2 regions of the Devosia sp. XGJD_8 genome follow, and region 1 is predicted to be linked to the other one. Evidence: riboswitches for the same ligand, from Rfam matches in the RefSeq annotation. Region 1 holds a riboswitch; the other holds the start of a gene.
What was found. A riboswitch is a leader RNA that binds a small molecule or an ion and turns the genes downstream of it on or off. The one in region 1 is predicted to bind FMN.
Positions count from the first base shown of each region.

Region 2: it holds a riboswitch for FMN, as region 1 does, so the genes downstream of both, ribD (bifunctional diaminohydroxyphosphoribosylaminopyrimidine deaminase/5-amino-6-(5-phosphoribosylamino)uracil reductase RibD) here and ACLI1C_RS07970 (DMT family transporter) in region 1, are expected to answer to the same signal.

Region 1 is NZ_JBKJHF010000001.1:1,698,386-1,703,751, forward strand. It holds gene iolG (inositol 2-dehydrogenase) at 1-700, shown strand, start outside; gene ACLI1C_RS07965 (MurR/RpiR family transcriptional regulator) at 784-1,626, opposite strand; gene ACLI1C_RS07970 (DMT family transporter) at 1,745-2,725, opposite strand; FMN riboswitch at 2,827-2,969, opposite strand; gene ACLI1C_RS07975 (aldo/keto reductase) at 3,866-5,366, opposite strand, start outside.
Region 2 is NZ_JBKJHF010000001.1:291,756-297,121, reverse strand. It holds gene ACLI1C_RS01475 (substrate-binding domain-containing protein) at 1-932, shown strand, start outside; gene ACLI1C_RS01470 (polysaccharide deacetylase family protein) at 1,001-1,918, shown strand; gene lhgO (L-2-hydroxyglutarate oxidase) at 1,933-3,153, shown strand; FMN riboswitch at 3,318-3,467, shown strand; gene ribD (bifunctional diaminohydroxyphosphoribosylaminopyrimidine deaminase/5-amino-6-(5-phosphoribosylamino)uracil reductase RibD) at 3,557-4,606, shown strand; gene ACLI1C_RS01455 (riboflavin synthase) at 4,587-5,195, shown strand; gene ribB (3,4-dihydroxy-2-butanone-4-phosphate synthase) at 5,171-5,366, shown strand, end outside.

The DNA.
Region 1 (5,366 bases):
CGGCACGCTGATGGTGGGTTTCAACCGCCGCTTCGACCCGCACTTCATGGCGGTCAAGGATGTGATTGCCAAGGGCGAGATCGGCACGGTCGAGATGGTCACCATCGTTTCGCGTGATCCCGGCGCGCCCCCGGTCGACTATATCAAGCGCTCGGGCGGCATCTTCCGCGACATGACCATCCACGATTTCGACATGGCCCGCTTCCTGCTCGGCGAGGAAATCGACACGGTCAGCGCCCAGGCCTCCGTGCTGGTCGACAAGGCGATCGGCGAAGCCGGGGACTTCGACAGCGTCTCGGTGATGCTGGCGACCGCCTCGGGCAAGCATGCCACCATTTCCAATTCGCGCCGCGCCACCTATGGCTATGACCAGCGCATCGAGGTGCATGGCTCCAAGGGCGCCGTTTCGGCGGAAAACCAGCGCCCGGTGTCGATCGAGGTTGCCAATGCCGACGGCTACACGAGGCCGCCGCTGCATGACTTCTTCATGACCCGCTACACCGAAGCTTATGCGCGTGAAATCAGTACCTTCATCGACGCCGTTGAATCGAAATCTCCGGCCTCGCCCAGTGGCATCGACGGGCTGATCGCCCTGGCGCTGGCGGATGCCGCCCTGAAGTCGGTCCAGGAAGGCCGGGCCGTAAAGGTGAGCGAAGTCACCGGCGCCCTTGCCGACCGATCGGTATTCCAGGGTCGCTGACAACACGGCTTCCGTCCCATGCAAAAGGCCGCCAATCCGGCGGCCTTTTCAGTTTAGCGCTGCTCTCGGCAGCGGGGATAACTTCACTGCCGCCGGCGCTTTTCGGCGATGCTGACGGTGAGGGCCATGGCAAAGGCCATGCTGGCGGAGAGCGAGCGGAAGCCCGCATGATCGGCTTCGACCACTTCGAACCACTCCTTGGAGCATTCGGCCAGGGGCGAGAAGGCGGAATCGGTCAGCGACACCACCGGAATGCCGCGTGAACTGAGCATGCGGGCCTGGGCGGCGCTCTCGGAGGCATAGGGCGAGAAACTGACGGCGAAGGCCGCATCGCGCGGCGTGGCCATGGCCAGGAGGTCATCGTCGATACCAGCCGAGGTGCCGACCAGCTGGCACTTCACCCGCAGCTTGCCGAAGGCATAGGCCATGTAGCTGCTGATCGGGTAGGAGCGGCGCTTGGCGATGAGGTAGATGGTCTCGGCCTTGGCCAGGAGGGTCACGGCGCGCTCGAAGGCGTCCGGCTCGACGGCAGCGGCAATGGCATCGATCGAGCGATGCGCCGCCGAGATGAAGCCGTTGAAGATCGTGGTGCTCTCGGCCAGCGCCGCGCCATTCTGCTCCAGCGTCAGCAGGCGCTCCTCATAGGATGACGTCCGTTCACGCAGTCGGGCGCGGAACAGCAGTTGCAGGCCAGAGAAGCCGTCGAAGCCGAAATGCTGGGCGAAGCGGACCAGCGTGGACGGCTGCACATCGGCCGAGACCGCAATGCTGGCCGCGGTGCCGAAGGCGATCTCGTCCGGATGGTCGAGTGCATAGGCGGCGACCTGGGTCAGGCGTTTGGGCAACTCGGCCTTGCGCTCGAGGATCGCTGCCCGCAGCGCATCAAAATCCTGCGGTGGCAGTTCTTTGGCAGTGACGTCGGACATGGCTCACTCTCGCATTCGCACCATAATCCCCAATCCTGCGCTGCAATCAAGCCTTGCTGGAAAGTCTGTTCCGAAAACAGAACGGCCCGCGAACCAGGTCCGCGGGCCGTTTGGCGCGCTATGCCACGCTGAGCTTGGGACGACGATCGGTTTCCGCCCAGAGGATGAACAGAGAAGCGGCGAGGATCAGTGCCGCGCCGGCCCAGAACAAGTCGCCCGGAACCTGGCTGAGGATGACCCAACCCAGCAGTCCGCTGAGCGGCACCTTGAGGTCGCCGAAGGGCTGCAGATAGGTCGCATCGGCCGCCTTGTAGGCAACAGCCAGCAGGTATTGCGCGGCGGCCGTCAGCGCCCCGAGCAGGACCAGCAGCGCGAGCGCGGTGCCACCGGGGAGGGCGAAGACGTTGTCGGCCAGGCCCGACGGCAGCAAGCCTGGAGCCACCCCACCAAGCGCCCAGACGGCGATGAGAATCAGCAGGTGGTTCGGGGTCACGAGGACGAGCAGTGAGATCGTCAGCGTCTCGGGGCGCTCACCCCGCTTGCTGAGATACTTGGTCAGCACGTCGGTCGTGGCCCACAGAGCCGCAGCCACGATCGGGATGAGGGCCGCTGAACTCAGACTTTCCGCGCCCACGCCCGATACGATGATGGCGCCGACAAAGCCGACCAAAGCGGCACCGATGCGAACGGCGGAGGCCCGTTCGCCGAGAAACAGGGTCGAGCCGAGGATGATGAAGAGCGGGCCGGTGGCCAGGAGGGTCACCATCTGCCAGATCGGTACGCCCGTGGCAAAACCATAGACGAAGACATGCACACCCAGCGCCGAGACGAAGGCGCGGATCTGGTGGGCGACCGGGTGGCTGGTGCGCAGGTTGCCCAGACCGATGCGGAGAATGAGTGGCAGGGCCAGCAGCGAGGCGATGACATATTGCCAGAAGGCCATGCCGGTCGAACTCATGCCATAGCCACCATACTCCACAGGCGTTGGCAGCGCCGATTGCAGCAGATTGCTCCCCGCAAAGGCGAGGCTTGCCGCGATCATGAAGAAGGCGCCCGTGGCGGCGCCATTGTTGGGGGTGGAGGAGGAAACGTGGTTCATATGAAGTCCTTTCCGTAACCAGTTTCCTCAGGGTTACGGGAAGTCGCCGCGCACCTGCGCCCGGCCCCAATGGGTTGCGGACGCCGGCAAGCCAGCGCTGGTCCCGTTCTCTTTCATCCGGACTATACCGTCGGCTCCGGAGTTGCACCGGATCTGCTGACCCCGGCTTTCGCCGGGCGCTCGCGGGCTTGGCGTTGCCGCCTTTACCGCCGGTGGGGAATCGCACCCCGCCCTGAGAACATGCGGAACGCAATGTCCCGCCCGATGAACATAGGGGAGGGGCGGATTGTCGGCAAGTAGACACAAGGGAGTAACTGTGCGCCTTGCGCGAACAGTGTGGAACAATTGTGCGTGCCAAAGCGCCGCCTGGGTTGCGGTGATCGTGTGGTTCGGTCTGCTCAGCGAGTGAGCAGTGATGGCGAGGCGACTGCCTCGAAGGTTAGTTTTAGATAGTGAGACAGACGCCTCGCCATCACGCCGGGATTTTTCACACACGCATCGAGCGGCCGCCCTTTCGGATTTTATCGCTTCCGTTCCGTCTGGAGGTTCGTGCCATTCGAGCGAAGCTCGCATGGCCTTCTAACCTCAAATCTCTCCACTGGAGAGATTTGCCCTGCGGGACGGCGCGAGGCCGGTGGTCAGCATACATGCGGGAGCCTGGCGACCCATGCTCCCCGGCAGTCTGGCCCGCTCATCACTCGTCATGATCGCGCTCTGGCGGGTAGATGGTGAGAGTATGCAGGAGGTTTGGCGGAGGGGGATAAGTTTGTGGTGGGAGCTGGATATACGAGCAAATCCGGGAGTTGCGCCGGGCTTGATCCGGGGGACGACCTGGACTGGTGGCACGATTTCTCAGTCGACACCCTCCGCCTTCCGGGCTTCGAGCCAGCCGAAGGCAACATTGTTCCGGTGGAACGATTTTAGGTGAGAAGGGTCAAAGGGGGTGTGTTTGGCCCGGGTATCGGGAGCAACCGTCACCCCCTCCTACCTCCCCCATCAAGGGGGAGGTTTTGCTCCACTCATAGGCACAATCGAGTCCCAACTACCGAACCGCACCTCCCCCTTGATGGGGGAGGCCGGGAGGGGGTGGGGTCGCAAGCGCACAGCGGCAAGGGGGAGAGGCCGGGAGCGGTCGGGAGGCTAGCCCTCCAGCCAGACGACCTGCTCGGGCGTCAGCTTGATGTCGAAGGCCAAGAGGCTGTCGTCGAGTTCGCCCAGCGTACGGGGGCCGATCAGCGGCACGGAGGGGAAGGGCTGGGCCAGCACATAGGCCAGGGCAACGTGGATCGGGTTGTGCCCGAGCTTGTTGGCCAACTCTATGGCCCGGTCGCGGCGGCCGAAGTTCTGCTCGTTGTACCAGACGCGGACCAGTTCCTCATTGTCCCGCTTGTCGCGACCGGCACGGTCGGTGAAGAAGCCGCGGGCCTGGCTCGACCAGGAGAAATTGGTCACCTGGCGATCCTTGAGCCACTGCTTCCACGCATCGGTCGAGGAGGTGACGCAGCCGTCCCAGATCGGATCGAGCATTTCAGCCAGGGCAAAGTTGTTGCTCAGCGCCATGGGCTTGGTCTTGCCGGTGCGCTCGGCATAGGCAATGCCCTCGTCGAACCGCTCGCGAGTCCAGTTGGAGCCGCCGAACGGACCACGGATACGGCCCTTCTTGACCTCGTCATCCATGGCATCGACGAACTCGCCGACCGGAATGTCGGGATTGTCGCGATGCATGAAATAGACATCGACATAGTCGGTCTGCAGGCGATCGAGCGACTGGGTCAGCTGCTTGCCGATGACGTCGGGATAGACCAGCGGGCTATGTGCGCCCTTGCCGATCAACACCGCGCCCTCGCGGGTGCCGCGGTTGCGGTGCCATTCGCCGAACAGCTTTTCGGTATAGCCGCCGCCATAGACGAAGGCGGTGTCGAACAGGTTGCCGCCCCGTTCCCAGAAGGCGTCGAGCAGGATGGCGCCCGAGGCGAAGGTCTTGAAATCCTCAAAGCCCAGCGCGACGGCCGAAGCCTGCTTGGCAAGGCCCGGAATGGAGCGCTTGGGGATGACGCCCTGGTTGGGACCCAGCTTGCGATTGGCCAGGGTGTTGACCCGATTGGCGGATTTCTCGACCGAATATTCGATGCCCGCATCCTTGCGCCAGGCGTCGAGCACCCGGGCATTGCCCAGGCTGTCGGCCCAGCTCATGCCCGGGGCAGCCAGCTCCTGCCGCTTGGCGAAGATGGCTTCGGCTGCGGCATCGGCCTCGAAGGAATAGACGTGACGGGTTTCGTTGACGCTGATGGTCTCGGTCTTGCCACCCTTGATGATGTCGATCTTGCCGAGGCCCGTGGTGCGGTCGCCACCGGCGAACCAGAAGTCCGGCACTTCGATGCGGCCTTCCGAGCCATGGATGCGCAGCACGTTGTCGAGATTGGCCATCACGGCGCAGGAGACCTGGGCGACAATGCCATTCTCGAAGGTGAGGATGGCCGCGGCCCAGTCATCGGTGCCCTCGGCATTGAGCTTGGCCGTGCCGGAAACCTTGACCGGATCGGCAAAGGGCTTGCCCATGGCGGCGCCAGCGATGAAGCGGGACATGGAGACGGGGTAGCCACCGACATCCAAAATGCCGCCGCCAGCCAGCTTGGAGGCG
Region 2 (5,366 bases), 1.4 Mb from region 1:
CCATCGTCTATGTGGCCGCCGACCTGCGCAATGGCGGCGTGCTGGGGGTGGTCAGGGGTGTCGAGGAGGCCGCTGCGGCCATCGGCTGGGACGTGCGCGTCATTGACGGCGGCGGCACGGTTTCGGGTCGCTCGGCAGCCATCCAACAGGCCATCGCGCTGGCCCCGGACGGGATCATCCTGGGTTCGGTCGACGGCAATGAACAGGCCGAGGGCATTCGCCAGGCCGATGCCGACGGCATCAAGGTCGTCGGCTGGCATTCAACCGCCACCACCGGCCCGTCCGACTCGCTGCCCATCTTCACCAACATCACCACCGATCCGCTGGAAATCTCGCGTGCCGCCGCGTCATTCGTGGTCGCGGACAGCGAGGGCAAGGCCGGCGTAGTGATCTTTACCGACAGCGTCTACGAGATCGCCATCGCCAAGTCCGACGCCATGGCCGAGGTGATCAGGGCCTGCGACACCTGCACGCTGCTGACCACCGAGGACACGCCACTGGCCGAGGCCTCGACCCGCATGCCGCCGCTCACCAACGCCCTGTTGCAGCGCTACGGCGAGAGCTGGACCCATTCGCTGACCATCAACGACCTGCCGCTCGACTTCATGGCGCCTGTGCTGCAATCAGCCGGCAGGGCTCCCGATGGTTTCCCCCGAAACGTCTCGGCTGGCGATGGCTCGGAGGCCGCCTTCCAGCGCATCCATCAGAATTACTATCAGTGGGGCACAGTGGCCGAGCCGCTGAACCTGCACGGCTGGCAGGCAGTCGATGAACTCAACCGCGCCTTCGCCGGCGAGGCCGATTCCGGCTATGTCGTGCCGGTTCATCTTTTCCTGCCCCAGAATGTGAACGAGGACGGCGGCGCCAACTTCGTCTTCGATCCCGACAACGGCTATCGCGACGCCTACAAGGCGATCTGGGGCGTCAGCTAGCCACCCGATACCGGCGCACGGCACGCCCGTGCGCCGACCTTCCCAAATTGCCACAGGAGAAGTTCCAAATGCCCGGCGCATTCTGGCCAGATGATATTCGACTTGTCATTTCGATATCCATGCAGTTCGAAGCGGGCGGCGAGGCGCCGTACGGGCCGGGCGGGCCCTTTTCGGGCTTTATCGACATGGATCCTACCTATCCCGATTTCCCCACCAAAAGCTGGTATCGCTACGGCTATGTCGAGGGCCTGCAGCGCATGATGGACCTGTGGGACAAGCACAGGGTGAAGGTCACTTCGCATATGGTCGGGTCCGCCGTCGATCGCAGCCCGGCGGTGGCCAGGGAAATCGTCGAACGCGGACACGAAGCGGCGGCCCATGGGCGTGACTGGATAATGCAGGTCAATCTGCAGGAGCCCGAGGAACGCAAGTTCATACGCGACAATGTCGACTCGATCCGCCGGGCCACCGGCGTGGCGCCGACCGGTTACAATGGCGCGGCCATGCGGGGCACCATCAACACGCTCAAGATCCTGCAGGAAGAGGGCTTCAATTATCACATCGACGACGTGAGCCGCGACGAGCCCTTTGTCATCCCGGTGCGAGGCCGCGATTTTGCCGTGGTGCCCTATTCGGTGACGCTCAACGACATCATCCAGTTCGAGGGCTACAAGTTCACCAATACCGAGTACGAGCGCCAGCTCCAGGACGAGTTCGACGTGCTCTACGAAGAGGCGGCCAACCGTCGGCGGATGATGTCGATCTCGACTCATGACCGAGTGCAGGGCCGGCCCTTCAGGGTGCGCTCGCTCGATCGTTTCCTCAATTACGCCCTCAAGCACAAGGGCGTCGTCTGCCTGCGCAAAGATGAGATCGCAGCCTTTGCCCTGAGCGAGCCCAGCATCGTCCGCGACATCAACACCCATGACGAATGGGCCGATTGGGAGCGCCGCAATGGCGCCCAGCGGATTACGCCGATCGCATAGGCCTGGAGCGCACCGTGACTGACATTGCAATCATTGGTGGGGGTATCGTCGGTGTCGCAACCGCGCACACGCTGCTGAACCGGCATCCCGGGATCAGCGTCACCGTGCTGGAAAAAGAAGACAGCCTTTCCCGCCACCAGACCGGTCGCAATAGTGGGGTTGTCCATGCCGGCATCTATTACGCCCCGGGAAGCCTAAAGGCCGAGTTCTGCCGGCGCGGCCTGGCTGCGACTTTCGCCTATTGTACCGAGCGCGGCATTGCCCTGGAGCGGCCCGGCAAGCTGCTGGTCGCCACCAGCCCGACCGAGATGCAGCGGCTGGCGGCGCTGAAGGCGCGGGCAGAGCAGAACGAGCTGGAGGTGCGCGACGTCACGGCCGCCGAGCTGCGCGAGCTGGAACCCAATATCGTGGGGCTGGGCGCCCTGTTGAGTCCTGCAACCGGCATTGTCGATTATCCGGGCATGGTGCGCTCGATGGCGGCGGAAGTCGTAGCTTTGGGCGGCGACATCCGGTTTGGTGCCGAGGTGACGAGTATCACCGAAACCCCCAACGAGGTCCGCGTGGAGCTCGGCGACGGCCAGGAGCTGCGGGCGCGGCATGTCATTGCCTGTGCCGGGCTCAATGCGGACCGGCTTGCGGCCATGTGCGGCCTGGCCGAGGACTTCTCCATCGTGCCGTTCAAGGGCGAGTATTACCGGTTGGCGCCGCGCCACGACGCCGTCGTCAGCCACCTCATCTATCCGGTGCCCGATCCCGAGCTGCCCTTTCTGGGCATCCATCTGACGCGGATGATCGGTGGCTACGTCACCGTCGGGCCCAACGCCGTCCTGTCGCTGGCGCGCGAGAACTACGGCAAGCTGGCGGTGAATGCCGGCGATGTCGCCGACATGGCCCGGTCTCCCGGCTTCTGGCGGGTCATGCGGAACAATCTGCGTTCCGGCCTGGCCGAAGCGGCCAATTCAGCGTTCAAGCACCGCTATCTCAAGGCCTGCCAACGCTATTGTCCGTCACTGGAACTAGGCGATCTATTGCCGCATCCAGCAGGTATCCGGGCACAGGCGGTGATGCGGGATGGCACACTGGTCCACGATTTCCTCATCAGAAACACCGCGCGCACTATCCACATCTGCAACGCCCCGTCCCCGGCCGCGACCTCGGCGCTGCCCATCGCCGATCATATCCACAAGCTGGCTATGGGCACCTTTGCCCTCAAGGGAAACAGCCCTGCTGCTTGACCTGCGGACCTGTCGCTGCCCTGGCGGCCGGGGTAGAATGAGTACCGCGTTGGGGAAGGCCTGCTCATCCGGGCTTTTCCAACAGCAGTCACAGCTGAGATGGCTTCACCGGTTACGCCTTTGTGCCCACTTGATCTCGTCGGCCTCACTCCCTATTCCAACATCAGTGTTCTCAGGGCGGGGTGAAATTCCCCACCGGCGGTAATTGTGTCTTTCGGCACATCAGCCCGCGAGCGCCCATCCCTTGGGGTGGGGTCAGCAGACCCGGTGTAATTCCGGGGCCGACGGTATAGTCCGGATGGAAGAGAACCGATGATTGTGCACGCGCGCTTTCCGTTCACCGGACAGCGCGTGTTCGTCGTCATTTGCCCTGGAACGCGTCTGTAGTGACGACGGAACGGGCATGAACACAGCCATAGGCATTTTCAATCCGGATATCCTGCCGCAGCCGATCCTGCGCGCCTTCGCGCGCGCGCTGGATGCGGCGCGGGCCAATGAAGGGGCCACGGCGCCCAACCCGCCGGTCGGCTGCGTGTTGCTCGACGCCGCGGGGCGGGAACTGGCCGTCGGCGCGCATAGGCGAGCGGGGCAGGCTCACGCCGAAGCCGGGGCCATCGTGCTGGCCCGCGCGGCTGGCCTTGCCGACAAGATCGACAGCGTCGTGGTGACGCTCGAGCCCTGCAATCACCAGGGCCGCACGCCGCCTTGCGCGGAGGCCATCCTGAGCACCGGCGCACGCCAGGTGTGGATCGCGTGCCGCGATCCCAACCCCCAAGTGAAAGGTGGCGGCGCCGAGCGGCTGCATGCTGCAGGGCTCGATGTGCACTTCTTGTCCGATCTGCGTCATCCAGGGGCCGCCCCGCTTCTTGCTGATGCCGAGCGGTTGCTTGCGCCGTTTTCAAAGCGAAGCCGCACCGGCCTGCCGTTCATTACCATCAAGCAGGCCATCTCTACATCGGGGCTCATGCTACCGGCGGCGGGACAGAAGACCTTCACCAGCGCAACCTCACTTGAACTGGCTCATCGCTTGCGCCGCCGAGCCGACGCCATCCTCACCGGCTCCGGGACGGTTTTGGCGGACAACCCGCTGTTCACCGTGCGGCATGTGCCCGACCACAGCGACAAGCAGCGCATGCTGGTCATTCTCGACCGGCGGCGGCGCGTTTCCGCAGACTATCTGGACGCCGCCCGGCAGCGCGGCTTCGCCGTGCATCTCGTCGATGATCTGGATCAGGCGCAGGGCATGATCGGGACTGCCGGCGGGATGGAAGTGCTCGTCGAAGCCGGCCCGACCCTGACCGCGCATATGCTTGAAACGGCCCTATGGGACGAGCACGTGCTGATCGAACAGGCCGCCAGCGCGGACGGCACCGACCGGGTGACGCTGCGCCGCAATCGGGCCGCCACTTCTTTTTTAACGGGAAAGGAAAGAGATGTTCTCGGGCATCATTGAAACACTGGCGCCTGTGACGCTGGCCGCGCCCAGCGGCGGGTCGCTCGAAATCGAACTCGAAAGCGGCTGGCGCGACCTGTCGCTGGGCGAAAGCATTGCGGTCAACGGCGTGTGCCTGACCGTGACACGGTTCGATGAAACGGGCCGGGCCCGGTTCTTCATCAGCCCCGAATCCCTGGTCCGCACCACCCTTGGTCGTCTTGCCGCGGGCGACAAGGCCAATCTCGAACGGGCAGTCACCCTCGATACCCGCCTCTCGGGACACCTGGTGCAGGGGCATGTCGATGGGCTGGCGCGGCTGGTGGAGCGGGTCGAGGCCGACGGCGCCTGGCGACACGTCTTCCTGCTGCCCGCCGCACTGGGACGCTATTGCGTCGAAAAGGGCTCGATCGCGCTCAACGGCATCAGCCTGACCATCAATGGCCTTGAGGACCGGGAGGATGGTGTTGCCGTGCTGGTGACCATCATCCCGCATACCTGGAACCATACCAATCTGCACGCCCTCGCCACCGGCGACGACCTCAATGTCGAGGTCGACGTCATGGCCAAATATGTGGAGCGCCTATGTCTGCCCTATCTCAGGCCCTGACCCAATTGCGCAATGGCGGCATGGTCATCCTGGTCGACGACGAGGATCGCGAGAACGAGGGCGATCTTGTCATTGCCGCCGAATATGCGACACCGGACGCCATCAACTTCATGGCCCGCCACGGTCGCGGCCTGATCTGCCTGGCGCTGACCGGCGCGCAGGTGGACCGGC